4 regions of the Kitasatospora sp. NPDC008050 genome follow, and region 1 is predicted to be linked to each of the others. Evidence: riboswitches for the same ligand, from Rfam matches in the RefSeq annotation. Region 1 holds a riboswitch; each other region holds the start of a gene.
The links. A riboswitch is a leader RNA that binds a small molecule or an ion and turns the genes downstream of it on or off. The one in region 1 is predicted to bind cyclic di-AMP.
Positions count from the first base shown of each region.

Region 2: it holds a riboswitch for cyclic di-AMP, as region 1 does, so the genes downstream of both, ACFZB9_RS35255 (transglycosylase family protein) here and ACFZB9_RS01595 (NlpC/P60 family protein) in region 1, are expected to answer to the same signal.
Region 3: it holds a riboswitch for cyclic di-AMP, as region 1 does, so the genes downstream of both, ACFZB9_RS31090 (hypothetical protein) here and ACFZB9_RS01595 (NlpC/P60 family protein) in region 1, are expected to answer to the same signal.
Region 4: it holds a riboswitch for cyclic di-AMP, as region 1 does, so the genes downstream of both, ACFZB9_RS05085 (transglycosylase family protein) here and ACFZB9_RS01595 (NlpC/P60 family protein) in region 1, are expected to answer to the same signal.

Region 1 covers NZ_JBIBIJ010000001.1:381,921-388,888, reverse strand. The annotation lists gene ACFZB9_RS01625 (aminotransferase class V-fold PLP-dependent enzyme) at 1-494, shown strand, start outside; gene ACFZB9_RS01620 (Lrp/AsnC ligand binding domain-containing protein) at 504-785, opposite strand; gene ACFZB9_RS01615 (rhomboid family intramembrane serine protease) at 782-1,606, opposite strand; gene ACFZB9_RS01610 (hypothetical protein) at 1,805-2,050, shown strand; gene ACFZB9_RS01605 (NYN domain-containing protein) at 2,194-3,708, shown strand; gene ACFZB9_RS01600 (NlpC/P60 family protein) at 3,890-4,924, shown strand; cyclic di-AMP (ydaO/yuaA leader) riboswitch at 5,212-5,362, shown strand; gene ACFZB9_RS01595 (NlpC/P60 family protein) at 5,366-6,514, shown strand; gene ACFZB9_RS01590 (NlpC/P60 family protein) at 6,758-6,968, shown strand, end outside.
Region 2 covers NZ_JBIBIJ010000030.1:37,036-44,003, forward strand. The annotation lists gene ACFZB9_RS35235 (sugar ABC transporter permease) at 1-228, shown strand, start outside; gene ACFZB9_RS35240 (glycoside hydrolase family 13 protein) at 331-2,010, shown strand; gene ACFZB9_RS35245 (LacI family DNA-binding transcriptional regulator) at 2,012-3,064, shown strand; gene ACFZB9_RS35250 (hypothetical protein) at 3,116-3,619, shown strand; gene ACFZB9_RS35255 (transglycosylase family protein) at 3,716-4,909, opposite strand; cyclic di-AMP (ydaO/yuaA leader) riboswitch at 4,917-5,077, opposite strand; gene ACFZB9_RS35260 (hypothetical protein) at 5,694-6,680, opposite strand.
Region 3 covers NZ_JBIBIJ010000021.1:20,288-27,255, reverse strand. The annotation lists gene aceB (malate synthase A) at 1-27, opposite strand, end outside; gene ACFZB9_RS31105 (IclR family transcriptional regulator) at 221-1,018, shown strand; gene ACFZB9_RS31100 (MFS transporter) at 1,034-2,587, opposite strand; gene ACFZB9_RS31095 (MFS transporter) at 2,796-4,328, shown strand; gene ACFZB9_RS31090 (hypothetical protein) at 4,358-5,578, opposite strand; cyclic di-AMP (ydaO/yuaA leader) riboswitch at 5,582-5,771, opposite strand; gene ACFZB9_RS31085 (ribonuclease domain-containing protein) at 6,017-6,409, shown strand; gene ACFZB9_RS31080 (response regulator transcription factor) at 6,500-6,968, opposite strand, start outside.
Region 4 covers NZ_JBIBIJ010000002.1:358,284-365,251, reverse strand. The annotation lists gene eno (phosphopyruvate hydratase) at 1-843, opposite strand, end outside; gene ACFZB9_RS05085 (transglycosylase family protein) at 1,042-1,923, opposite strand; cyclic di-AMP (ydaO/yuaA leader) riboswitch at 1,929-2,077, opposite strand; gene ACFZB9_RS05080 (cytochrome P450) at 2,306-3,562, opposite strand; gene ACFZB9_RS05075 (hypothetical protein) at 3,710-4,159, shown strand; gene ACFZB9_RS05070 (MazG family protein) at 4,114-5,124, opposite strand; gene ACFZB9_RS05065 (hypothetical protein) at 5,165-5,836, opposite strand; gene ACFZB9_RS05060 (protein kinase) at 5,991-6,968, opposite strand, start outside.

The sequences.
Region 1 (6,968 bases):
CGGCCTGCCGGGCGCTGTCCGAGGCCGGCTTCGAGGCGCTGCAGGCCCGCGAGCAGTACCTGATCGGCCGGCTGACGGCCGGCCTGGCGGAGATCCCCGAGGTCAGGGTGCTCAGCCTGTTCGGCCCGCAGGCGGCGCGGGTCGGCGTGCTCTCCTTCGTCGTGCAGGGCTGGAACAGCTCGCACTTCTCGGCGGCGCTGTCGGCCGAGTACGGCATCGGGGTGCGCGACGGACTGTTCTGTGCGCACCCGCTGGTGCGCACGCTGCTGGGGGGCGGGGCAGGCGGACCTGGTTCGGTCTCCGAGTGCGGGGCGCCCGAGCCCTCGCTGCCCGGTGAGCGCAGCCTGAACGCGATCCGGGTCAGCTTCGGCGCCGGGACGCCCGAGGAGCACATCGACCGCTTCCTGGCCGCCGTGCGCGAGCTGGTCAGCGACGGCGCCCGCTGGAACTACCGCAACGAGGGCGGGCGCTGCGTCGCCGACACCCGGCGCTGAGCGGTGCGGTCAGCCGTCCAGGCCGAGCGCGAAGGCGGCCTCCAGGTCGTGCTGCGAGTAGGTGCGGAAGGCGATCTGGGTCTCGGTGTGCGCGACCCCGGGCACCTTGTTGAGGCGTCCGGGGATCACCTCGGCCAGATCGTCGTGCCGGCGCACCCGCACCATGGCCACCAGGTCGTAGCCGCCGGTCACCGAGTAGACCTCGCTGACCCCGTCGATCGCGGCGATCGCCTCGGCGATCTCGGGGATCCGGTCGACGCTGGTCTTGATGAGCACGATGGCGGTGATCACGGCAGGGCTCCTGGGCTGGGGGTCCCCCCGGAGGAAGGCTGGGGGAGCGTGTGGTCAGGGTATCCGGCGCGCCTGCCGGCCACCCACAAGGCCAGGAACCCGGCGCTGAAGCCGATCACATGGGCCAGGTAGGCGACCCCGGGCCCGGCCTGGTGCACCGACCACCACTGGACGGCGAACCAGAGGCCGAGCACCAGCCAGGCCGGGAAGCGCAGCGGCAGGAAGAAGAGCAGCGGGACCAGGGCGGTCACCCGGGCGCGCGGGTACAGCCGCAGGTAGCCGCCGAGCACCCCGGCGATCGCCCCCGAGGCGCCGACCAGCGGGCGCAGCGACTCGGTGCCGTGCCCGCAGGCGGCCGCGTAGCCGTAGGCGGCCAGTGCGCCGATCGCCAGATAGAAGAGGAGGAAGCGCGTTCGGCCCAGCCGCTCCTCGACATCGGCGCCGAAGACGTAGAGGAAGAGCATGTTGCCCAGCAGGTGCAGCCACCCGCCGTGGACGAAGAGCGAGCTGAGCGCGGAGAGCGCCGGGATCTTGTGCGGGGTGGCCAGCAGCGGGCAGCCGCTCACCGGCGCGGTCAGCGTGGCCAGCCGGTCCTGGGTCAGCGGACGGTTGCTCAGCAGCTCGGCGGGGATCGCGCCCCAGCGCTGCTGGTAGTGCTGCGCCGCGCAGGTCCGGGCGGCCGCGCCGGTGCCGTACCGCGGGTTGACGCCGCTGGGGCCGGCCAGGAAGACCAGGCAGTTCAGCGCGATGAGCAGACAGGTGACGACCGGGACCGGACTGCCGGCGGGGTGCTGGGCCCAGGCGGGCCGGGGGAACGGCATGCGGCGATGCATTCCGCGCCGGGCGCTCGGCGACACCCGCGCTGTACGGCGAGCGGGTGACCGCCCGTGCGGGCGTTCGAGGGTCGGCGGTGCTGGTCGGAAGGGGTATCCGGTGCCCGCGGCCGCAGGGCCAGGCCCTAGGCTTGAGGCCCGGTCGGGCATCGGCCCGACCAGGCCGCAGCCGAGAGGACCCAGCTCATGCCCGTCCCCGCGCCCACCGCCGAGACTCGCTGGCGCTGCACGCTCTGCGGCAACCTGACCCGGTTCGACGTGACCCGGTCCTCCAGGGTGGTCGAGTACCTGCACCTGGACCTGGCCGGCGAGGCGACCGTGGAGGAGCGCGAGGTGCTCAGCGAGAGCCTGGAGTCGATCCGCTGCCGCTGGTGCAACGCGGTCGACCAGGTCGAGCTGGTGGCCCGCCCGGGCGCCGAGAGCGCGGGCTGAGCCGGTCCCCACCAGGGGCTGCTGAAAAATCACCGCCGCGCACGCGACAATTGCATCGAGCGGTGAGTCACCGGGCGGTGAGTCAGGGTGTGCCGGCACAGGGCCGGGGCAGCCGCACAGACAGGATCGGAGCCGAGGACGCGATGGACGCAGCCAGCCAGGCCGCCGAGTCGCAGGGGCCCGTGCCCGCTGGCGGCGAACCGGCGGAGCCGACGGCCGACCTCGGCACCGAGCCGGCAACCGGTGCCGCCCGGCCGGAGCCGGCCCCGGAGGCCGTGGCCTCGGCGGAGCCCGGGGCGCAGGCAGCGCCCGGGGTGGAGGTGGAGCCCGGGGTGGAGACGGGGCCGGCCGAGCAGCTGGACCGCCCGCTGCCCGAGGGTGTGCGTCGGCGGGTGATCGGGCTGGCCGCGGACGCGCTCGGCGGACTGCCGCCCACCGACCTGCCGCCCACCCTGCGCCCGTACGCGAAGTTCACCCCCGCCCGGCGGGCCAAGTACGCCGGCACCGCGCTGGCCGCCGCACTGGAGGCCGAGCCGGTCTTCCGGCTGCGGATAGCGGACCGGCTGCGGCTGGGGCAGCCCGACCTGGTCAAGGCACTGGAGACCGGCCAGGTGCCGGGCGCCGCCGAGCCGCTGGACGTGGCGGCCGCGGCCTACCTGCTGCGCACCAGTGGCTGGACCAGGCTGGTCGCCGAGGCCGGCGAGCAGGCCGAGCGGGCCGGCGCACAGGACGCGGTGGCGGAGGCGGCCCGGCTGGTGGAGAAGCTCCAGGAGGAGCTGGCCGCCACCCGCGCGGCGGCCCGGGCCGATCTGGAGCGTCAGCGCGCGGACTCCGAGGGCATCCGCAAGGAGGTGGAGTCGCTGCGCAAGAAGGTGCGCACGCTGGAGAGCGACACCCGTCGAGCGCAGGCCGAGACCCGCAAGCTGCAGGCCGAGCTGGCCGCCGCCGCGGCCGCGGCCGGTACCGAGCGCGGGGCGGCCGAGAGCGAGAACCGGCGTCTGCGCCACCGGGTCGCCGAGTTGGAGAGCGCGCTGGAGACCGGCCGCCGCTCGGCCCGTGAGGGGCGCAGCGTGGAGGACATGCGGCTGCGGCTGCTGCTCGACACGGTGCTGCAGTCGGCGCAGGGCCTGCAGCGCGAGCTGGCGCTGCCGATCACCACGCTGCACCCGGCGGACCTGGTGGACGCGGTGGTGCCGAGTTCGGCCTCGCCGCACGACGTGGCCCGGCGCGGGCTGGCCGAGGACGATCCGGCGCTGCTGGACCAGCTGCTGGCCATCCCGCAGGTCCACCTGGTGGTGGACGGCTACAACGTGACCAAGACCGGCTACCCGACGCTGCCGCTGGAGAAGCAGCGGCTGCGCCTGCTGGGCGGCCTGGCGATGCTCGCCCAGCGCACCCAGGCCGAGGTGACCTGTGTCTTCGACGGGCAGGACCTGGACGTGCCGGTGATCATGGCGCCGCCGCGCGGTGTCCGGGTGCGGTTCAGCAGGACCGGGCAGACGGCGGACGAGCTGATCCGCCAGTTGGTGCGGGCCGAGCCGCAGGGGCGGCCGGTGGTGGTGGTCTCGACGGACCGCGAGGTGGCGGACGGCGTGCGCAAGGCCGGTGCGCGCCCGGTGGCCTCGGTACTGCTGCTGAACCGTCTCTCCCGCGGCTGATCAGCCGTCAGTCGGTCAAGGCCGATCATGTGAATGTTGCGTGAGGGCCTTGCGGGCGAGGGCAGTTCGTGACAGCAGGGGAGTGGCGCAGGGAAGTGATGTTCACTAGGGTCTGGCGTCAAACCTATTTTTCCGGTCACTCATCCGATCGGGTGAGGCCGGCAGAAGAAGGAGCGGTCCCTTGGCGTCCCATCGCCGTCCCAAGCAGTCGAGCCGCGCGCGGATCACCGTGCTCACCGCCGCTGCGGCGACCGCGGTCGCGCTCTCCTCGCAGACCGGGGCCTGGGCAGACCCCAAGCCGTCCATCCAGGACGTCAAGGCGCAGATCGACGACCTGAACAACCAGCAGGAGGCCGCCGCCGAGAAGTACGACGGCGCCAAGGAGCGCGGCGACCAGCTGCGCCAGCAGGCCTCCCAGCTGCAGGACGAGGTGGCCCGCACGCAGGACCAGCTGACCCAACTGCAGTCCGGGCTCGCGACGGTGGCGGGCGAGCAGTACCGCACCGGCGGGATCGACCCCACCGTGCAGCTGATGCTCAACTCCAACCCGCAGAACTACCTGGACCAGGCGTCCAGCATGCAGGTGGCGACCAGCACCGAGACGGACGCGCTCAAGTCGCTCCAGGGCGAGCAGCGCAAGCTGGACCAGGAGAAGAAGGAAGCCTCCGACACGCTGGCCCAGCTGGACGGCGCCACCCAGCAGTTGAACCAGGCCAAGGCGGATGTGCAGAGCAAGCTGGCCGCCGCGCAGAAGCTGCTCAACTCGCTGAGCGCCGCGGACCGGGCCTCGCTGGCCGCCGCCGACCGCGCCTCGCGCGGCAGCGCCCGCACCGACCTCGGCTCGCTCGACCTCCCGCCGGCCGCCGGCTACGCCGGCCAGGCGGTGCAGGCGGCGCTCAGCCGGCTCGGCGACTCCTACGTCTGGGGTGCCACCGGCTCCAGCACCTTCGACTGCTCGGGGCTGATGCAGTGGGCCTACGCGCAGGCCGGCGTCTCGCTGCCGCGCACCTCGCAGGAGCAGGCCACGGTGGGCACCGCGGTGCCGAGCCTGTCCCAGGCGCAGCCGGGCGACCTGATCATCTTCGGTGGCGACCGGCACCACGTGGGCATGTACATCGGCAGCGGCAAGATGGTGCACGCGCCGCACACCGGTGACGTGGTGCGGATCGCCGACCCCAACTCGATGGGTGAGTCGTACATCATCCGCCGGGTCTGACCCGCCGTCGCCCCGGCGCGCGCCGACTGCCTCTGAGCCCCCGTCACCCGTGTGGTGTGACGGGGGCCACTTGTTTGTATCCGGCATGATCACGCGCGGGTGATCTCCTTAGCACCCAGAGTCAAAGTTGGGCAGTTTTTCTGACAAGGATTTGAACGGATCACAGAGTTGTTACTAGGGTCGCTCATCAGACCGCCGCGATGGTGATCACCCGACCGGGGTGGCAGCGGAGGTTACCGCCGAGTCTGGAAAGCAGCACGGGCAGTTGACTGCCCGACGGGGACCCCCTCACCGGGGAGCTGCGGACCGGAGCCGGGGAACCACGTTCCTCGGGGTGAATCGGCGCCAGGTCGGCCGTCAGGCCGGTGAGGCGTCGTAGGGCATCTCTTCCAGCCCGAACCCGTCAGCTCACCCGGTAGGCGGTCGGAGGAAGAAGGATTCGTGGCGTCCCATCGTCGTCCCAAGCCCGTCGGCCGTACCCGTGCGTCGATTCTGACCGCGGCTGCCGCGACCGCCGTGGCGCTCTCCGCGCAGGGGGCGGCGCATGCCGACCCGGCGCCCTCGCTCGACCAGGTCAAGTCCCAGGTCGACGCCCTGAACAACCAGGCGGAGCAGGCCTCCCAGCAGTACGACGGCGCGCAGGCCAAGCAGCAGACCCTGCAGAAGCAGGTCAGTGACCTGCAGGATCAGGTGGCGCGGCAGCAGGACCAGGTGACCAACCTGCAGTCCGGGCTGGCCTCGGTGGCCGCCGACCAGTACGCCAACAACGGCATCTCGCCGACCGTGCAGCTGATGCTCTCCAGCAAGCCGGACGGCTTCCTGAGCCAGGCCAGCTCGCTCAACCAGATGAGCAGCACCGAGACCGAGACGCTGAAGCAGCTTCAGGAGCAGCAGCGCAAGCTCGACCAGGACAAGGCCGAGGCGCAGAGCAAGCTCTCCGAGCTGGACACCACCACGCAGCAGCTGAAGAGCGCCAAGGACGACGTCCAGGCCAAGTTGCAGCAGGCCCAGAACCTGCTCAACACGCTGACCGAGCAGCAGCGCCAGGCGATGGCCGCGGCCGAGGCCAAGGCTGCCGCAGACGCCAAGGCGGCGGCCGACCAGGCCGCCGCGCAGGCCAAGGCCGCCGCTGCCGCCAAGGCCCAGGCCGACGCGCAGTCCGCCTCGCGCGGCTCCTCCCGCACCGACCTGGGGAGCACCGGCTCCACGGCCGCCCCCAGCACCCCGAGTGCCGGCAGCTCGGCCGCGCAGGCCGCGATCGCCGCCGCCGTCGGCAAGCTGGGCTCGCCGTACGTCTACGGTGCCGCCGGGCCGAGCTCCTTCGACTGCTCGGGTCTGATGCAGTGGGCCTACGCGCAGGCCGGCGTCTCGCTGCCGCGCACCTCGCAGGAGCAGGCCTCGGCCGGCACCAACGAGGGCACCGACATCGCCAACGCCCAGCCCGGCGACCTGCTCGTCTTCTACAGCGACATGCACCACGTGGGCATGTACGTCGGCGGCGGCCAGATGATCCACGCCCCGCACACCGGCGCCGTGGTCCGCTACGAGTCGGCCACGGTGATGCCGATCGCGGCGATCATCCGCCCCTGACGCATGATCGCGGCGATCATCCGCCCCTGACGCACCGTCGTCCCCGAAGGCCCGGTCTCCTCCTGGAGGCCGGGCCTTCGGCGTTCGGCAGCCGTTCTGATGTCCGATTGGGGATCAAATATTCGTATCGGCAGGGGTTTGGACTCCTCTGTCCCGACTCGCTAACGTCTGCGCTCGGACCTCAGCTCCTGCGGGCCTCACCGGAGGCTCCAGGGGCTCCCTCGGCGATAGGAGTCGTCAGCGATGGCGAGCACACCCCCGTCGGGCACCGCGCGGCGCTTCGCCCGGGTGGTGGCGGTCACCGCTGCCGCGACCACGGTGCTGGCGATGACGGCCAGCGCACACGGTGCCCCGGGCGGACCGGACAAGAAGGACGTCAAGGCACAGGTCGACCAGCTCTACGCGGAGGCGGAGCAGGCCTCGGAGAAGTCCAACGCCGCGGAGGAGGCCGCCC
Region 2 (6,968 bases), on a different contig from region 1:
TCCTTCCTGACCGCCTGGGCCGAGGTGCCGTTCGCCTCCACCTTCATGCTCAGCTCGGACAAGTACACCCTCGCGGTGGGTCTGAGCAGCTTCGTCAGTGAGCACGACAGCCAGTGGAACCTGATGGCCGCCACCGCCGTGCTGATCGCGATTCCCGTCACGGCGCTCTTCTACCTGGTCCAGAAGAATCTGGTCACCGGGCTGACCGCGGGTGCCGCGAAGTCCTGACGGACGGTCAACTCCTACCAGTATTCTGCCTGTTGCTCGTGCGTCGATCGCACACTCGAGTGAGTGCGCGACACGATACCTAGTTCCCAAGGGATCCGCCTGATGACCCAGAACCTGGCCGACACCCCCCGGCCGCTGTCCGCCGTCGCCACCCCCGCCGGCGAGCCCAGTCGCTGGTGGCGCGACGCGGTCATCTACCAGGTGTACCCGCGCAGTTTCGCCGACGCCAACGGTGACGGCATGGGCGACCTGCCGGGCGTCCGCAGCCGGCTGCCCTACCTGCGCGACCTCGGCGTCGACGCGGTCTGGCTCTCCCCGTTCTACGCCTCCCCGCAGGCCGACGCCGGCTACGACGTGGCCGACTACCGCGCGGTGGACCCGATGTTCGGCACCCTGCTGGACGCCGACGCGCTGATCCGCGACGCCCACGAACTGGGCCTGCGGATCATCGTGGACCTGGTCCCCAACCACTCCTCCGACCAGCACGAGTGGTTCCAGCGGGCGCTGCGCGAGGGCCCCGGCTCGCCGCTGCGCGAGCGCTACCACTTCCGCGCCGGCAAGGGCGAGAGTGGCGAACTGCCGCCCAACGACTGGGAGTCCATCTTCGGCGGCCCGGCCTGGACCCGCAGCACCGACCCCGACGGCACCCCGGGCGACTGGTACCTGCACCTGTTCGCCCCCGAGCAGCCCGACTTCAACTGGGACAGCCCCGCGGTCGCCGACGAGTTCCGCTCGATCCTGCGCTTCTGGCTGGACATGGGCGTCGACGGCTTCCGGGTCGACGTCGCGCACGGTCTGGTCAAGGCCCCCGGCCTGCCCGACCTCGGCAGCCACGACCAGCTCAAGCTCCTCGGCAACGACGTGATGCCGTTCTTCGACCAGGACGGTGTGCACGAGATCTACCGCGCCTGGCGCCGGATCCTCGACGAGTACCCGGGCGAGCGGATCGCGGTGGCCGAGGCCTGGACCCCCACCGTGGAGCGCACCGCGAACTACGTGCGCCCCGACGAGCTGCACCAGGCCTTCAACTTCCAGTACCTGGGCACCGCCTGGGACGCCGCCGAGCTGCGCGCCGTGATCGACTCCTCGCTGGCCGCGATGCGCCCGGTCGACGCCCCCGCCACCTGGGTGCTCTCCAACCACGACGTCACCCGGCACGCCACCCGCTTCGCCAACCCGCCCGGCGGCACCCAGATCCGCGAGCGCGGCGACCGCGAACTCGGCCTGCGCCGCGCCCGCGCGGCCACCTTGCTGATGCTCGCGCTGCCGGGCTCGGCCTACCTCTACCAGGGCGAGGAACTCGGCCTGCCGGACGTCACCGACCTGCCCGACGAGGTCCGTCAGGACCCCTCGTTCTTCCGCGCCAGCGGGCAGGACGGCTTCCGCGACGGCTGCCGGGTGCCGATCCCGTGGTCCGGCGAGGCCGCGCCCTACGGCTTCGGCCCCGTCGAGGGCGGCCCGAGCTGGCTGCCGCAGCCCGCCGAGTGGGCCGGCCTCAGCGTCGAGGCGCAGACCGGCGACCCGACCTCCACCCTGGAGCTCTACCGCAGCGCGCTGGCCATCCGCCGCGCCGACCCGGCGCTCGGTGCGGGCGGCGAGCTGACCTGGCTGCCGGCCCCCGAGGGCGTGCTCGCCTTCCGCCGCGACTCCTTCCTCTGCCTGGTCAACACCACCGCCGAGGCGGTGGTGTTCGCCACCGAGGGCCGGCTGCTGCTCAGCTCCACCGGGCAGGTCGAGCCCGGGCTGCTCGCGCCCGACAGCACCAGCTGGTGGGCGGTCTGACATGGTTGCAATAGGCTCTGGGCTCGTGACTACGGCGCGACTCTCGGACATCGCGGCGCAGGCGGGGGTCAGCGAGGCCACCGTCAGCCGCGTCCTCAACGGCAAGGCGGGCGTCTCCGCCGCCACCCGGCAGACCGTGCTGGCCGCCCTCGACGTGCTCGGCTACGAGCGGCCGACCCGGCTGCGCCAGCGCAGCGCGGGCCTGATCGGGCTGATCACCCCGGAGCTGAGCAACCCGATCTTCCCCGCACTGGCCCAGGTCATCGAGCAGCAGCTCAGCCGGCACGGCTACACCCCGGTGCTCTGCACCCAGACCCCGGGCGGATCGACCGAGGACGAACTGGTCGAGATGCTGGTCGAGCGGGGGGTGGCGGGCATCGTCTTCGTCTCCGGCCTGCACGCCGATTCGACCGCCGACCACGACCGGTACGCCAAACTGACCGGGCGCCGGGTGCCGTTCGTGCTGATCAACGGCTACAGCGAGAAGGTCGCCGCGCCGTTCATCTCGCCCGACGACCGGGCGGCGATGTGGATGGCGGTCCAGCACCTGGCCGAGCTCGGCCACGAGCGGATCGGCCTGGCGGTCGGTCAGCGCCGCTATGTGCCGGTGCTGCGCAAGATCGAGGGATTCACCGCGGCCATGCGCTCGGTGCTCGGCGTCGGGGACGAGGAGCTGGACGAGCTGGTGCACCACACGCTGTTCAGCGTGGAGGGCGGCCATGCGGCGGCCGGTGTGCTGCTCGACCGCGGCTGCACCGCGATCGTCTGCGGCAGCGACCTGATGGCGCTGGGCGCGATCCGCGCGGTGCGTCAGCGCGGGCTCGCCGTGCCCGGCGACATCTCGGTGGTCGGCTTCGACGACTCACCGCTGATCGCCTTCACCGAGCCTCCGCTCACCACGATCCGTCAGCCGGTGGAGGCGATGGCCACCGCCGCCGTCGACGCGCTGCTGGAGGAGGTCGGCGGCGAGCCGGCCCAGCGGGTGGAGTACATGTTCCAGCCGGAGCTGGTGATGCGCGGCTCCACCGGGGCCAGGCCCCACCGCGGGGACTAGTCGGTCCCGGCCCGACAGGCGCCGAAGATCCACCGGTGCCAGCATCGAGGCATGGGAGCCACCTCGCAGCGACCCGACGAAACGGCGCCGCCAGCCCGCCCGGACTGGCGGCGCCGACTGCTGCTCGGCGGCTGCTCGCTGGCCGCACTGATCGGCCTCTACTTCCTGTGGGCCGCCACCGTCCCGCGCTGGTGGGCCCAGCAGGTGGGCGACAGCGTGCACGGCCGGCTCTCCAGCGGACTGGTCTTCGGCCTGCTCACCGGCGTCACCTGCACCCTGCTGCCGCTCCTGGTGGCCTGGTTCGGGCTGCGCCGGCGCCGGTCCTGGAAGGTCTCGGCGGCCTGGGTGGCGGTCGCCCTGGTGCTGGCGCTGCCGAACCTGTGGACGTTGGGCGTGGTGGTCGGCGACGGCAGCGGTGCGCACGCGGGGCAGCGCACGATGGACGTGAACGCTCCCTGGTTCCGCGGGGCCAGCCTGATCGGCGCGGTGATCGGCGCGGCGGTCTTCGTCGCGCTGGTCTGGTTCGCCCGGCGCCGGCAGCCGAAAGCGCCGTGACGCCGGTTCACCGGATCGGCCGAGGGCCACCTCCCGGAGAGTGGGGAGGCGGCCCTCGTTGCTGTCCAGCGGCTGCTCAGCGCTGTGCCGTCAGGTTCAGACCCGGCCGGCGAAGTCCGGGGCGTAGTTGCTGATGGTCTCGTACTTCACGCCCGCGCTCGGGTTGGCGGCCTCGACGAACTGGCCGTTGCCGACGTAGATGGCGACGTGGTAGACGCCCGAGTTCTGGCCGTTGTTGGACCAGAACAGCAGGTCGCCCGGCTGCAGGCTGTTCATCGACACCGGGGTGCTGGCGGCGGCCTGGTCGGCGGCCACCCGCGGGATGGAGATGCCCGCCGAGGCCATCGCGGCCTGGGTCAGGCCGGAGCAGTCCCAGCCACCGTTGCCGGTGCCGCCGTAGATGTAGGCCTGACCGACCTTCGACTCCGCGAAGGCGATGGCGGTGGCCATCGCGCCGGAGGCGGGCGCCGGGGCGGCGGTGGTGGTGGAGGCGGTGGCCTGGGCGTTGACGGCCGGCGCCGGGGTGCTGGCGGCCGGGGTGCTGTCGCTGCTCTGGGGGGCGGCGGTGGCCGAGCCGCCCAGGCTCAGCTGCTGGCCCGGGTAGAGCACGTCAGGACCGGCGCTCAGGACCGACTTGTTGAGCTCGTACAGCTTCTGCCAGCCGCCGGCCACGTGGTGGCTCTGGGCGATGGTGGAGAGCCAGTCGCCGCGCGCCACGGTGTAGGTCTGGTCGCCGGCGTTCTTGGTGCCGTTCCACTGGTGGTTCCAGTGGCCCTGGCCGCCCTTGCCGCCCTGGGTGGCGTTCTGCGAGCCCTGCGGGGCGCTGGGCTGCGCGGGGGCACTCGGCTGGGCCGGGGTGCTGGTGGCCGGGGTGCTGGTGGCCGGGGCGCCGGGGTTCACGGCGGCGGGGGTGCCGCCCTGGGTCAGACCCGCCTGGACGGAGCAGACCGGCCAGGCGCCGGGGCCCTGGTCGGCGAGCACCTTCTCGGCGACCGCGATCTGCTGGTCCTTGGTGGCCTGGTCGGCCTGCGCGGCGTACTGGGTGCCGCCGTAGGCGGCCCAGGTGGAGGCGCTGAACTGCAGGCCGCCGTAGTAGCCGTTGCCGGTGTTGATGCTCCAGTCGCCGCTGCTCTCGCACTGGGCGACCTTGTCCCAGGTGGAGACGGGAGCGGCGGAGGCGGTGGTGGCCGTGATGCACGGCAGGGCAAGACCGAGACCGAGCAGGCCGGTGGCGGCGATCGCCCGGCGAGCGGTGCGGGACGGACGGGTCGTGCCAGTGGTGGGCAGCATGAAGACGCGTTCCTCTCCTACGCCTACGAGGTGAGCTGTCGGATTCGGACTGGAGTTGCCCGGCCGCGCGCTGCGCGGCTTCACCCCTAGCTCCGTCACTCGGTCCGAGGACCGGGTGCCGGGGCGGCTTACCTGGTTCCCCCGCTCCTGCCGTGGTGCGTTTTCGCGCTGCCAGCGCATCCGGTGGCAGGACTCGGCGTCCGGCTGTGCTGGGTCCGTGTGACCACGAACGGGGAGCACGTTAGACAGAGATAAGTTGAATCCGCAAACAGCTGTGATGGCCGTCACAGGGCCGCCATGGAACCTTCAAGATCGCCCCGGGGGCATACCTGAGAGGGCGTCGGGGGAGGGGTGCGGCGAGGGCGTGCAACCGGCCTGCGGAGTACGGGATGTGCCGTCGGCTCAGGGGTGGACGTGCTGATGGTCTGTCCGTTCCCGGCCTTGATGATCAAGGGGTCGGCCGATCGGACCGAGGTGCCCTGACCGGTCGTCGGTGAGACGAAAGGCCCTGTGTGGCGCACCGGTCGACATCGACCGAATGTCCGTTTTACCCCTTCTGTCATCGCGTCAGCTCGCAGCCCCGACCGACCGGTCGGCTCGACGGGTCCGCTTGCCCACTCCCGCTTGGACACTGGACCGTCACCAAACCGCCACATGTGCGCCACTGACCCGTCGCCGACCCACCGATGAACAGGGCCCCGGACAGGCCGATGGCCCCGCTCCCAGGGCTGGGAACGGGGCCATCGGCCTGTCCGGGGCCGGCACGGCCGCGTTGGTCAGTGGGTCACTCGCCGGCGGCGGGCTCCTCGGCGGGCGGCTCCTCGGTCGGCAGCGGCTCGGCCACCGGCTCCGGCAGTGCGGCCAGGTAGGCCGAGGCGATCAGCTGACCGAGGGTCGGGTAGGCGCCGAGCACGGCCGCGCTCGGGCAGCCGGTCTCCTCGCTCGCCGCGAGCAGCAGGTCCTCGGCGACCTCGGGGCCGATCACCAGCGGAGCCAGCGCCGGGCGCTGGGAGCCGGTGGCCCGCAGGTGGTCGACGGCACCGGCCACCGCGCCGGGCACGTCCAGGGCCGCGGCCACCACGGGCACCGCCAGGCGGGCGGCGAGCAGCACGCCGGTGATCCCGGCCGCCGCCGCGGCGTCCTCGCCACCGGCCGTGGTCAGCACCACGCCGTCCGCGGCGGTGGCGATGGCGAACAGGCGGGCGCGGTCGGCGCGGGCCAGACCGGCCTCGGAGAGGCGCACGTGCACGGCCTCGGCGAGCAGCGGGTGGGGGCCGAGCACGTCGGTCACCGGGGCGCCGGTGCGCGCGGCCAGGCCGTGCAGCTCCGTCAGGTAGCCGTGCGGGCCGGGCAGCAGCGGCACCAGCACCGGGGCGGGCATCCCGGCCGCCAGTGCGCCGGCGATCAGGCTCTCGACCGTGTCGACCTGCTGCACCGTCGGGGCCGCGGTCGCCCGGTCCGCCTGCTCGGCGGCCTGCGCTGCGGCGTCGGCGTCGACCGCTTGGGCCTGTGCGGCGTCGTGCGCCGGTGAGGGTGCGGCGGGCAGCCAGCCGGCCGCTGCCAGGATCCCGGGCTGCTCACCGCGGAGAATCGAGAGCAGTTCGTCCACCACCGCGACCGCCTGCGGCGTCGGCTCGGCCGGGACGGCGAGCACGAGGGCCGGGGCGCCGACCGGCAGCTCTGGCCGTTCGGGTCGACGATGGCGCCCCCGCGCGCGGGAGCCTGGCGTGCGGACGGGTAGTGGCGCGCCCGGGATGGCTGCAGTGCTCATGGCGGAGATCGTAGGACATGCGCCGGGGCATCCGGCATTCGGCTGCCGTTACCGCACGTCTGTCGCATATCCACCGGAATATCAGCTGCCGCCCGGCGGCCCGTGGGCCTGGTCGGTAGCCGGATATTTCGGGCAACCGCTGACAAATCGCCAGCCCAATCCGGTCAGTGTGACGGAGTGTGAGGAATTGGCTGCGAAGTTGATCAACCGAACCGCGTGTCAATGGTCGAACCGGTCAGCCTCTCCGGCCGTCCTTCAAACACGGGGTCACGGACAGTCTGCTGATTT
Region 3 (6,968 bases), on a different contig from region 1:
GGGGGCGGGTCCCTGGTCTGTAGCCATGGGCAGGACACTCCTTGGACGGTAGAACCTGTGTAGGGAGCTCCGATGGGGCTTCCCTCATCTGATCCGACCCACCTACTGGCGAGTTCGATTCTGTAAGGTGGACACTAGTTTCCGCGATACAGAATTTCAACGGTTTGTTGAGGTAGATCGCAGGGACTCTACTCCTCCCCCGACAGCAAAGGGAACGCCGGTGGCCAGCACCCCAGCCCAAGCCTCGACCGGATCCGAGCGCTCCTCCGCAGGGAGCGTGCAGTCCGTCGAACGCGCCTTCCAACTCCTGGAGGCGCTCGCCGACTCGAACGGCGTCGCCACCCTCAGCGAGCTGTCCACCACCTCGGGCCTGCCGATGCCCACCATCCACCGGCTGGTTCGTACCCTCGCACAGCAGGGATATGTCCGCCAGGACACCGCGCGGCGCTACACGCTCGGCCCCAGACTGATCCGGCTCGGCGAGACGGCCGGCCGGCTGCTGGGCAGTTGGGCCCGTCCCTACCTCGCGGAGCTGATGGAGGCCACCGGCGAGACCGCCAACCTGGCCGTGCTGGAGGGCGGCGAGGTGGTCTACGTCGGCCAGGTCCAGTCCCGCCGCTCGATGCGGATGTTCACCGAGGTCGGCCGCCGGGTCCAGCCGCACTGCACCGGCGTGGGCAAGGCCCTGCTCGCCCAGCTGCCCGAGGCCGAGGCACGCGCCGTGCTCGGCACCCGGCCGCTGCCCGCGCACACCGAGTTCACCGTCACCGACCCCGAGGCCCTGTTCGCGCAGCTGGCCGCCGCCCGCGAGGCCGGCTACGTGGTGGACGACCAGGAGCAGGAGATCGGCGTGCGCTGCATCGCGGTGGCGGTCCCCGGCGCACCGACGCCCACCGCGCTGTCCGTCTCCGGCCCCGAGGCGCGGATCCGCGCCCTGGAGGAGCAGAGCGGCAGCTCGGCCCTGGTCCCGGTGATGAGCCAGATCGCCCAGCGGCTGGGCGCGGTGCTGGCTCCCTGATCGGCCCAGGCGGCATCAACTCCCGCTACCAGGAGGCCTTCTGGTGCCAAGATGCCGGTCGGCCAGGGCGCAGAGCAGCGCCGCCGCCTCGAAGCCGAGCGCGACCAGCAACCCCAGCTTGAAGGCGCCGGCCCAGTCGTGGCCGGCGCCCAGGCGGCCGAAGAAGACCGCGCCGACCACGGCGATGCCGAGCGAGCTGCCCAGGCGCTGGCCGGTCTGCAGGATGCCGCCCGCCGTACCGGCGCGCGCCACCGGCACCTCGGCCAGGGCCAGGCTCTGGTTGGGCGCGATCACCAGGCCGGATCCGATGCCGGCCACCAGCAGCGGTGCGGCCGTCGCCCACCCCGCGCCGTGCCCGGGCACCAGCTGGACGGCGAGCGCGGCCAGGCCCGTGCCGACCAGCACGGCCACCAGCCCCACCAGGATCACCGTGCGCCCGGCCGTGGCCACCCACCGCCCGCCCACCAGCGCCGAGACGGCCGAGCCGAGCGCGAACGGGGTGATCGCCAGGCCCGCCCCCAGCGCGCTGTAGCCCAGACCGCTCTGCAGGTAGAGCGTGAAGATGAAGAAGACCGTGGTGAAGCCGGCGAAGTAGAGCAGGCCGAGCGTGACGCCGAAGGTGTAGCAGCGGATCGCGAAGAGCGACAGGTCCACCAGCGGGGTGCGCCGGCCACCTGCCGCCACCCGCCGCTCCCAGCCGACGAAGCCGGCCAGCACGAGGGCGCCGACCGGCAGCAGCAGCCACTTGGCCGAACCGTGCCACTGCTGCTCCTGCACCAGCGGCAGCAGGATCGCCACCAGGCCCAGCGCGAGCAGCACTACCCCGACCCAGTCGATGCGGCGATCCGGGCGACCTGCCGCGGCGGCGCCCGCACCCGTGCCGCCCGCGATGCCGGTGCCGATGCCGATGCCGGTGCCGATGCCGGTGCCGGTGCCGCGCGGGATCAGGCGCAGCGCGAGCGCGAAGGCCAGCACGCCGATCGGCAGGTTGACGAAGAACACCCAGCGCCACCCCGTCTGCTCCCCCGCCGCGTTGATCAACAGACCGCCCGCCAACGGCCCCACCGCGGTGGCGAGCCCGACCGTGGTGCCGAAGTAGCCGAAGGCCCTGGCCCGCACGGCGCCGGTGAACATCTGCTGGATCAGCCCGGAGATCTGCGGACCGAGCAGCCCGCCGCCCGCGCCCTGGACCAGCCGGGCGAGCACCAGCACGGTGGCGGTCGGTGCCAGGCCGCAGGCGGCCGAGGCGGCGGTGAACAGGCAGAGCCCGACCAGGAAGACGGTGCGCCGCCCCCACAGATCGCCCAGCACCCCGGCCGGGATCAGCGTGAGGCCGAAGGTGAGGGCGTAGCCGGAGAGCACCCAGGACAGGTCGGCGGAGCTGGCGTGGATGCCGCGCTCGATCGAGGGCAGCGCCACGTTGACGATCGACACGTCCAGCAGGCTCATGAAGCCGACCAGCAGGCAGACGGCCAGCGCCTGCCAGCGGCGGCGCAGCTCGGCACGGTCGCCCGTCGAGGGGTGGGAACCGCCGTCGACCGCGCCGACGGACGGCTTGGGCTCGCTCATCCTCCTTAGCCTGGCCCATGCGGCACGCTCCGGGCAGCGGCGTTGACCCGTTCGGCCGGGGCGCGGAGCACCCCCGAGCGCCCGTCCTCTTCATCCGTTCGGGCGACGGGAGGCCGGTCGCAGGTTCGCGCCCACGGGCTCGGGGTAGGCGCGCAAGCCTGACACGGACGGGGAGCCGACGCCCGCCGGCCCGGAAAGGGAGCCCGCCATGCCACACGAGCCGACCACCGACCCCGGGCCCGGGAGGGGCGATGGAGCAGTCCCCGCCGGGCCGACCACCGACCCCGGGCGGCTGATCCGCACCCAGGTCCCCGCCCGGCTCGACCGACTGCCCTGGTCGCGGTGGCACTGGCGGATCGTGATCGGGCTGGGCACGGTCTGGATCCTGGACGGCCTTGAGGTCACCATCGTCGGCAACGTCGCCGGGCGGCTCTCCGAGCAGGGCAGCGGGCTGGCGATCAGCACCGCCCAGGTCACCACCTGGGCGGCCGCCGTCTACGTGGCGGGTGCCTGCTGCGGTGCGCTCTTCTTCGGCCGGCTCACCGACCGGTTCGGACGCAAGAAGCTCTTCATGCTCACCCTCGCGGTCTACCTCACCGCCACCGCCGTCACCGCGTTCTCCTGGACGGCGTGGTTCTTCTTCCTCTGCCGCTTCTTCACCGGCTTCGGCATCGGCGGCGAGTACGCGGCGATCAACTCGGCCATCGACGAGCTGATCCCGGCCCGGGTGCGCGGGCGGGTCGACCTGATCATCAACGGCAGCTTCTGGGTCGGCGCGGCGATCGGCGCCTTCGCCTCGATCGCGCTGCTGAACACCGCGCTCTTCGCCACCGACCTCGGCTGGCGGCTGGCCTTCGCGATCGGGGTGGCGCTGGGCCTGGTGATCCTGCTGGTGCGCCGGCACGTGCCGGAGAGCCCGCGCTGGCTCTTCACCCACGGGCGGGGCGAGGAGGCGGAGCAACTGGTCGACGAGATCGAACGGACCGTCACCGAGCAGACCGGCGAGCCGCTGCCGGCCCCCGAGGGCTGGGTGACGGTCCGGGAGCAGGGCCCGGTCAGCTCCACCACGGTGGCCCGCACGGTCTTCCGCAGCTATCCCAAGCGCACCGCACTGGGCCTGTCGCTCTTCGTCGGCCAGGCCTTCCTCTACAACTCGGTCACCTTCGGCTACGCCGTGATCCTGACGACCTACTTCAACGTCGCGCAGGGCGACACCGGCTACTACTTCGCCGTGATCGCGGTGGGGAACTTCTGCGGCCCGCTGCTGCTCGGTCACCTCTTCGACAGCGTCGGCCGCAAGCCGATGATCGCCGGAACGTATGTGCTGTCGGGGGTGCTGCTCTTCGGCACGGCCGCGCTCTTCCAGCAGGGTCTGCTCAACGCCAGTACCATGACGGCCTGTTGGGTGGGCGTGCTGTTCTTCGCCTCGGCCGGCGCCAGCGCCGCCTACCTGACGGTGAGCGAGGTCTTCCCGCTGGAGGTGCGGGCGCTGTGCATCGCGTTCTTCTACGCGGTGGGCACGGCGCTGGGCGGCATCACCGGCCCGCTGCTCTTCAACGGCCTGGTGAACAGCGGCAAACCCGCCGACACCACGCTCGCCTTCTGCATCGGCGCCTCGCTGATGGTGGCCGCCGGGCTGGTGGAGGCGGCGATCGGCGTCCGAGCGGAGCGGCTCTCCCTGGAGGAGTTGGCCGCCCCGCTCTCCGCCGTCCACGGCCAGGAGGCCGGCGTCGAGGCCTAGGCCGCCGTCCACGGCCAGGAGGCCGGCGTCTAGCGGTAGACCCGCACGTAGTCCGCCGCGAAGGTGATCGGGGTGGAGCCGCTCGGGGCGGGGTGGTACTGACCGGCGCTGATCGACAGGTTGAGGATCAGGCTGGCGGACCAGTTGGCCCCGACCCCGGTGTTGTCCGAGTAGACCTTGACCCCGTTCACGTACCAGTCGACGGAGTTGGCGCCGTAGTAGGTGCCGATGGTGACCCACTGGCCGGGCTTCACGTCGGTGGCGTCGGTCAGGTAGTCGTGCGCCGGGTTGACGTGGTTGGTCAGCTCCAGCAGGTTCGGGTTGTCCGGGTGGTACTCGAACGAGTCGATCTCGCTGCCGCCGTTCGACCAGGTCCACAGCGCGGGCCAGGCACCCGGCGCGGAGGGCATCTGCACCCGGGCCTCGGCGTAGTCACCGGTCTTCACCTTGAAGCCCTGCTGGGTGCCCTCGGTGGTGAGCAGGCCGGTGGTCCACGCCTGCTTGCCGTTCTCCAGGGTGTGACCGGAGGGCTGGGCGGTGAAGGTGGCCACGCCGTTCGCCACCGAGACGTCGGACGGGTCGAGCCAGTCGAGCTTGTTGTCGTCCGGGTTGTGGTTGCCGTACTTGTACGCGGTGGTGGTGCTGTCGTTCCACTTGGTGGAGTCCAGCGGGCCGTTGAACTCGTCCGACCAGGTCAGCGCCTTGCCGGCGACCGGTGAACCACTGGTGCTCGGCGACGGCGACGGCACGGGCGTCGGGGTGGGGGCCGGGGTGGGCGCGGGTGCGGGTGCGGGTGCGGGAGCGGGGGTGGACGTGCCGGCCGCCGCGACCGTGAGGGTCTGGGTGGTCAGGTTGTGCCAGGCACCCGCCTGGTCCTGGAAGAAACCGAACATCTGGTACGTCCCCGCCGGGAAGCTGCGCGCGCCTGTGGTCAGCGAGAGCCCGCTCGGGCAGATCTGCTGGTTGCCGAGGTTCCCGGGGAAGTCCAGGTTGTTCCCGGCGGCGTCGCGCACCCCGACCCCCACCGTCTTCGCGGTGAAGCAGGAGGCGGCGTGCACGGTGAGCGCGGCGGTGGTCGAGGCACCGGCGGTGGCCGTGGTGGGGGTCAGCCGGTCCTGGGTGACCTGGGGCACGGCGGTGGTGGCGGACGTGCGGGCCCAGGCGTCGGCCTGACCGACCACGGGCACCGCGAGCAGGCCGAGCGCTCCGGCGACGACGCCGAGGCGCAGCGGGGTGGACGTGCGTATCACGGGGAGTCCTCTTGCGACGCCTACGAGGTGAGCTGTCGGGTTCGGGCCGCAAGATGGCCCGGCCGGCACCGGTCTCAGGTGACGGCTTCACCCCTAGCCGGGCGTGCTTCCTGGGCCTGCGGGCGCAGGCGGGCGGGGGCACGGCGGCACTACCTGGGTCCCCCGCTCCTGCCTGGTGCGGTGCTCTGGGGCCGGCCACCGGCAGGCAGGACTCGGCGGTCCCGGAGGCTGGGCCCGCCGCTGGGTGGCGGGCGCCAGCAGGGTAGGCAGATGACGTGATCATCATCAATGTCAGGCGAGTCACACGAGCCCCACCCCTCGCAAAAGCGACGCCGCCGCATCACCTGGACCGCCGCTCAGTTACGTGGACATGAAGACTCTGCCGGCCCGCTCCCAGCACCTTCCCAGGCTTCCTGACGCTGCCCCAGACTGCTTGCCATGCAGACACTTCTACGCGCGTTGAAGTCGCGTGCCGCCGCCGTGGTCACCGTGAGCATGCTCACCCTGGCCCCCACCGCCGTCTTCGCCGCCGACGCCCACGCGGACGTCAGCGGCTCCATCTGCCAGTCGGCGCTGCCGAGCCAGGCGGACGACACCCTGAACCTGATCGCCCAGGGCGGCCCGTTCCCGTACTCCGAGGACGGCGAGACCTTCCAGAACCGCGAGGGCGTGCTGCCCAGCGAGTCGTACGGCTACTACCACGAGTACACGGTCGTCACTCCGGGTGCCCCCACCCGTGGCACCCGCAGAATCATCACCGGTGAGGACGGGTCGGACTACTACACCTCCGACCACTACGCGTCCTTCTCGCTGGTCGACTTCAGCTGCTGAAAAGCGGCCCCGCAGCGGCCCTGAAGCGGCCCTGAAATGGCCCCGACACGGCCTGGGCCCCGGCGCGACAGCCGGGGCCCAGGCCGTCTGTCAGCCGGCGGCGCGCCAGGCGGCCGCGGCCGCCACCCGGTTGTGCACCCGCAGCTTGGCGTAGGCGTGTTCCAGGTGCTTGTCCACGGTGCGGGCGGAGACCGCGAGGCGACGACCGATCTGCTGGTCCGTCAGGCCGTCCGCGAGCAGGTCCAGCACGGCTGCCTCGCGCGCGGTGAGGTCGGCGACCGGCACCCGCGGCGGCGCCAGCCGCTCCAGGCCGTGGGTGAGGCGGGCCCGCAGCAGGGTGGCCGACTCCAGGTCGGCATCCGGGAAGTCGCTGCCGGACCGGTTGACGATCAGCGCCACCGTGCGCCGCCCGGCGCTCGTCCAGCCGGCCGGGAAGGCCATCGCCAGCTGGTACTCCGCGCCGACCGGGCCCAGCGCCTCGCCGTAGGTGCCGAGCCGGTGGTACTCGGTCCGGGACTGCAGGTCGCTGCGGCGCATGGGGACGCCGCTGCCGCCGTTG
Region 4 (6,968 bases), on a different contig from region 1:
GGAGACCAGCGGGTAGTTGTCGACCAGGTCGGCGTAGTAGTCGATCAGCTCGGCCGCGGACAGCGGCTTGCCCTCGAACTGGTAGGCGCCGTCCTTGTAGAACTCGGAGGCGGCCACGTCCAGCGCCAGCGCGACGTCCTTGCCGGGCACGTAGCCGGCCTTCTTGATCGCCTCGGTGATCAGGTCCAGCGCCTCGCGGTTGCTGTCCAGGTTCGGCGCGAAGCCGCCCTCGTCGCCCAGGCCGGTGGACAGGCCGCGCTCCTTCAGCACGCCCTTGAGCGTGTGGTAGACCTCCACGCCCCAGCGCACAGCCTCGGAGAAGGACTCCGCGCCGATCGGGGCGATCATGAACTCCTGGATGTCGACGTTGGAGTCGGCGTGCGACCCACCGTTGAGGATGTTCATCATCGGGACCGGCAGCACGTGCGCGTTCGGGCCGCCGAGGTAGCGGAACAGCGGCAGGTCGCTGGCCTCGGACGCGGCGTGCGCGACGGCGAGCGAGACGCCCAGGATCGCGTTGGCGCCCAGCGAGGACTTGTCCGGGGTGGCGTCCAGGTCGAGCATCGCCTGGTCGATCAGCCGCTGCTCGGTGGCGTCGTAGCCGACCAGCTCCGGGCCGATCTGCTCGATGACGGCGAGGACGGCCTTCTCCACGCCCTTGCCGAAGTAGCGGTTCTTGTCACCGTCGCGCAGCTCCAGCGCCTCGAACGCGCCGGTGGAGGCGCCGGACGGGACAGCGGCACGGCCGGTGCTGCCGTCGTCGAGGCCGACCTCGACCTCGACCGTGGGGTTGCCGCGCGAGTCGAGAATCTCACGGGCGACGACGACATCAATGGACGGCACGAGGCATCTCCTAGGCGGAAGCGGTCCTGCGGACGTGGAACGGAGTCGTTACGACCAGAGCCTAACCGCACCGGCCCCCGGGGCCATCCAGGCCTGGGTCCCGTCTCACGGTGTGGCTCCGGTACCCACGAGTAGTTCACCCGAAAGCGCGCGGGGCGTCGCCCGGGCCGTCGCCCGGGGCGCCCCGCGCACGGTTCGTCAGCCGAAGCGCAGCTGCTGGCCCGGCATGATCAGGTTCGGATCGCCGCCCACCGTCGAGTGGTTGGCCTGGTAGAGCTGCTGCCAGCCGCCGCTCAGGTGCTGGGCCTGGGCGATGGTGGAGAGGGTGTCACCGGCCTGCACGGTGTAGCCGTGACCCGCCGGGGCACCGGTCTGCGCGGTGGGCGCGGCGGCGGCCGGGGCCTGGGCCGGCACCTGGACGGGGGTCTGGACCTGGACGGGCGCCTGGGCCGGGGCGGCGAACTGGTTGTAGACGCTCTGGTGGCTGGTCCAGTACCAGCCGCCGTCCTTCTCGTACCAGAACACCTTGCCGCCCGCGTCCCAGCCGGCCTGGCCCGGGAAGCTCGGGGTGGCCGACTGCTGAGGCTGCGTCTGCTGCTGGGCCTGCGGCTTCGACTGCTGGGCCGTCGGCTGCGCCTGCGACGCGCTCTGCTGCTGGGCGGCGCCCGAGTCGGCGCTCGCGTCGACGCCGGCCGGCGCCCCGCCCTTGCTCAGCCCGGCCTTGACCGAGCAGACCGGCCAGGCACCCGGGCCCTGGTCCGCCAGCACCCGCTCGGCGACCGAGATCTGCTGGGCCTTGCTGGCCTGGTTGGCCTGCGCGGCGTACTGGGTGCCGCCGTAGGCGGCCCAGGTCGAGGAGGTGAACTGCAGGCCGCCGTAGAAACCGTTGTGGGTGTCGATCGACCAGTTGTTGGTGCTCTCGCAGTTGGCGACCTGGTCCCAGACCGAGACCGGAGCAGCGTGTGCGCTGGTCGCGGTGAGCAGCGGGACCGCCAGACCGACACCGGCGACGCCGGCCGCGGCGATCGCCTTCTCGGTCTGGGTACGACGGCGGTGCCGGCCGTTGCCAGTGAGCAGCATGAAGCTATCCCTCTCCGCACGCCTGCGAGGTGAGCTGTCGGGTTCGGGCCCGTGAGGTTGGCCCGGCCGCTGACGCGGCTTCACCCCTAGCCGTGGGAGACGGCAGAAAATCCTGGGTCCCCCGCCCCTGCCCGGGTGTCGGTCGGTGTCCCGGCAGCGCGGCGGGCAGGACTCGGCGTTCCGCGCTTCGGGGTTCGCAGCAGCGAACTCCAGGGAGGGTAAGCAGATTGACGGACCGATCACAAGCTCATATCGCGTACATCACATCAAAATTACGGAGTGCGGTCGATCGCCTACCAACAGGTCTTGTTTGTCCGGATTGATGGGCATTCAAACCGCACAGGAGAACGGTCTTCGACACGCCGTCAGAACTGCCGTTCCGTCACTTGCCCGACAACTCGGGCGTAAACGAAACAGGGAGTTCGCGCAGGCCACGCATGATCAGACCGCCACGCCAGCGCAGTTCGGCCGGGTCCGCGGCCAGCTGGAGGTCGGGCAGCCGGGTCAGCAGGGTGGCCAGCGCACGCTGGCCCTCAAGTCGGGCCAGCGGCGCGCCGATGCAGTAGTGGATGCCGTGTCCGAAGCCGAGGTGCGGGTTGTCCCGGCGGGCCAGGTCCAGGGTGTCCGGGCGGTCGAACCTGGCCGGGTCCCGGTCGGCCGCCGCGAGCACCACCAACACCGGGTCCCCCACCGGGATCTCCACCCCGCCGATGGTCAGCGGTGCGGTGGCGAACCGCCAGGTGGCCAGCTCCACCGGGCCGTCGAAGCGCAGCAACTCCTCGATGCCGGTGGCCAGCAGCTCGCTCTCGCCGCGCACGATGGACTCCTGCAGCCGGGCCCGCTGCAGCGACTGGTTCATCAGCGAGTACAGGCCGTTGCCGATCAGGTTGACGGTGGTCTCGAACCCCGCGAAGAGCAGGATGAACGCCATCGCCGCGGCCTCGTTCTCGGTGAGGTGCTCGCCGTGGTCGCCGGCCCGGATCAGCCCCGAGATCAGGTCGTCCCCGAGGTCGGCCCGCTTACGGTGGATCAGCTCCGCCAGGTAGGTCCGCATCCGCTTGACCGCGCGCGCCACGCCGCCGCGCGGGCCGCCGCCATGTCGGATCATCATCCCGGCCCAGTCCCGGAAGTCGTCCTGGTCCTCGGCCGGCACGCCGAGCAGATCGCAGATCGCGTAGATCGGCAGCGGGAAGGCGAACTCGTGGATCAGGTCGGCCGAGCCACGCGCCGCGAAGCCGTCGATCAGCCGGTCCGTCAGCTGCTGCACCCGGGGCTCGAACTCGGCCACCGTACGCGGGGTGAAGGCCTTGGAGACCAGCCGGCGCAGCCGGGTGTGGTCGGGCGGGTCGATGTTCAGCAGGTGCGTCATCAGGTCCGCCTGACGCTCCCCCGGGATCCCCACCCGTCCCGTGCGGTGCGCCTGCTCACTGTGGTGCGCCGGGTTCTTGGAGAGCCGGGCGTCGGCCAGCGCCTGCCGGGCGTCCACATATCGGGTGACCAGCCAGGCGTCAACCCCGCTCGGCAGGGTGGTGCGGTGCACCGGCGCGTGTTCCCGCAGCCAGGCGTACGCCGGGTAGGGGTCGGCCGCGAACTCCCAGGTGAAGAGGGTGGGCGGGGGCGAATCAGGCTGGTCGGACATGTTCTGACCGTATCCGGTCCCCGGGAGGAGTGAGTCTGGTCACCTGGCGGGTAATCCCTGTTGCGGAGGGTCAGCTGGAGCCTACGATCCTCCGATACGTGGTGGTGGGCCCCGCAGTGCGGCGGTGCCCCCAGGGAGGAGCAGGCCATGCGGGTAGCCGGGGCAGTGGTGGTTATCGCGGTACTCAACGGCGGCGACGGCGACGGGCCGGCCCGTCGGTTCGCCGCGGCGGGCGCCGCCGGCCTGCTGATCGCCGACCCCCGGGTCGGGGTCGCCGAGGACCTGGCCACCGCCCTGGACCGGATCGGCTGCCCGGTGATCGGCGTCAGCTCCGACATCCACCAGCCCAGCGACATCGCCGCGCTGGTCGACACCGCCGAGAAGCACCTGGGCCCGATCGACCTGTTCTGCGTGGCCGGCCCGGACGGCGAGAAGATCGTCACGATGGCCGAGCTGCCCGGCCGGCTGCACCGCCTGGCCGAGCTGCTCGACCCGCTGAGCGAGGCGATCGGCGAGGCCCTGGGCCAGGCCGTCCCGGCGCAGCGCCGGGCTCAGCTCGCCGACAGCCCCTCGGCGGTCCGCACGGCCTCCCGGTAGCCGCGCGCGGCCGCCCGCAGCGCCGCGTCCGGGTCCACCTTCGCGTCGTGGGCCCGCTGCACCACGGCCAGCAGCAGCGCGCCCGCCGACTCCTCGGACAGCTCGGCCGGCAGCGCGTACGGGGCGTCGGGCACGCCGGTGAAGCCCGCCCGGCGGACCCGGGAGACCAGCTTGGCCGCGTACGCCAGGGCCGGCAGGCCCGCCGGGACGCCGTCCAGCACCGACTCCCGGTCCTGCTTCTCGGCGGCCTTGAGCGCCTCCCAGTTGGCCTCCACCTGGTCGGTGGTGGCCGCGTCCGAGTCACCGAAGACGTGCGGGTGGCGGTAGACCAGCTTGTCGACGATCGCCCCGGCCACCTCGTCGATGGAGAACGGGTCCTCGGCGTGCTCCTCGGCGATCCGGGCGTGGAAGAAGACCTGGAGCAGCACGTCGCCGAGCTCCTCGCGCAGGGTGTCGCGGTCCTCCTGCTCGATCGCCTCGACCAGCTCGTACGCCTCCTCCACCAGGTACTTCACCAGTGAGGCGTGGGTCTGCTCGGCGTCCCACGGGCAGCCGCCGGGCGAGCGCAGCCTGTCCATCACGGCGACCAGGTCGAGCAGCCGGGCGCCGGGCAGGTCGTAGGAGCCCGGCAGCAGCTCGATCTCGGGCGCCTGCCCGGCCTGCTCGACGGCGATCCGGGCCAGCGCGTCGGTCAGCCCCGGGTCGCCGTCCTGGCTGCCCAGGAAGAGCACCGGAGCCCGCTCGGTGAGCAGCCTGGCCAGCGCCGGCGCGCTGTCGCGCGCCACCAGCTCCACGGTCACGCCGGCCTGGGCCAGCGCGGGCAGCTGGGGGTGCGCCGGGTCGGCGGCCAGCACCAGCGGCGCGGCCTGCAGCGCCGACCAGGCGGGCCAGCTGAGCAGACCGGGGGCGACCCGGTGGGTCGTGGTGAGCAGGGTCAGCTTCGGGGCGTCGATCACGGTGTCCACACCCCCGAACCTACCGCCCGGGGCTTGCGCGCGGGGTGGGTCAGGCGGCGGCACCGGACTGGGGCAGCCAGTCCTCGGTGGGGCTGTCCAGCACCGACTGCTGGACGTCCCAGCTGCCGTAGCGCGGGTTGACCGTCACCTTCAGATCGGCGGCCGCCTCGGCCAGCACCTGATGGATCGTCTTGTTGCCGTCGGTGGTGCCCAGTTGCTGCCCGCTCTGGGCCAGCAGCTTCTGCAGCCCGATCTGCTCACGGTAGAAGCCGTCGATCTCCGCGGCCGGCACCGCGTGCTTGAGCAGCAACATCTGCTCCAGCCCCGCCTCGCCACTCCAGGCCTGCGCCTGGTCGGCACGGAGCTGGGCCACCTCGGTGTCGCTGACCGACAGCTGGTGCTGGGCCAGCGCGTAGTTCACCACGTCGCTGAAGACCATGCCGGAGACCGTCGCCCCCACCAGACCGGCCTGCTCCTGGTACTGGCCACTGGGCAGCTCGGCGGCCTGCGCGCGGAACTCGGCCACCCGGGCCTGGACCGCGGCCTCGGTGATCCGGTCCTTGCCCACCACCGCGGCGGCCCCCGGGTGCGGCGGCTGCGAGCCGCAGGCGCTGAGCAGCACCGCCGCCAGCAGCACTCCGGCGGCGGGCGCCAGGCGGCGTCCGCGCCGGACGGAGGCGCAGTGGACGGCAAAGCGGTGGACGGAGCTGCTGCGGATCACGCGGGGCCTCCCGGGCGGGGCTGCGGCGACGTCTGACTCCTGACGGGACACGACAATAGAGAGCCCGCCCACCCGTTGCCCAGATGTTGCACCGAACGAGTGAGCATGGACGGGTGATCTGACCGATCATCACATCCGGTGCGACGGCAGCCGATCAGGTCCGGTTCGGGTACCAGGTCGAGGCCTGCGGCGGGTAGGACGGCCAGCTCCCGGTGCGCGGGTCCAGTGGCAGCGGAGCAGACGGCAGCGGAGCGGGCGGCGCCGGTTGCCAGGCCGGCGGCGGCCCCGCCTGGGCCGACCGGCCCGCGAGCGGTGCCTGCGGCCCGGTTCGGCGGTGCCGGCCCAGTTGCTCCAGGTGCTGGCGCAGCCGGAGCACCTCCGGGTGGTGCGGGCCCAGCAGCGGCTCGCGGTCGAAGAGCAGCGCGAGCAGCCACTCCCAGGCCCCTTCGGTCTCCCCCGAGCCCGCCAGCAGCAGCCCGATCCGCTCCCGCAGGTCGAAGCAGCGCGACGGGTCGGTGTCCTGGCCCAGCTCCAAGCGCACACCGTGGTCAGCCAGCAGCGCCCGGTACTCCGCCAACGCCTCGGGCCCCCGCCCCAGTTGCTCCAGGCAGGCGGCGGCCTTGCGGCGGTGGTCCAGCGCCTGCGGGGCACGCGGCCCGCCCTCGGCCGCCGCGCCGGCCGCCAGCAGCTGGTACTCGGGCAACGCGGCCCGGTACTGGCCCTCCTGGAGCAGGGTGCGTGCGTAGATCGTGCGCAGCGTGCGGACCAGCGGCGCACCGTCACCGTGCGCGGCGCGGGCGAGCGGGAGCAGCCGTCCGGCGAGGTCGATCACCTCGGCGTAGCGGTGGGCGGCGAGCAGGTCGGAGACCTGGCCGCAGGCGGCGGCGAGCTCGGTCTGACCGGTGAGGCCGGCGGCCGAGGAGGAGGAGGAGGCGCCGGGCGCCACCGCCGGGTGGACGGGGACGGGCGGCGCCTGCGGCACCGGCGGCGCGGGCGGGACCGCCTCGCAGACGCCGAGCCCGCCGGGCAGCGGCTGGTTCGGGTAGCGGAACGGCCCGGTCGGATCCGGCAGCGGCCCGTACGCCGGACGCGGCCCGCCCCCGTCGACCGGCAGCAGCGGACGCAGGCGTTG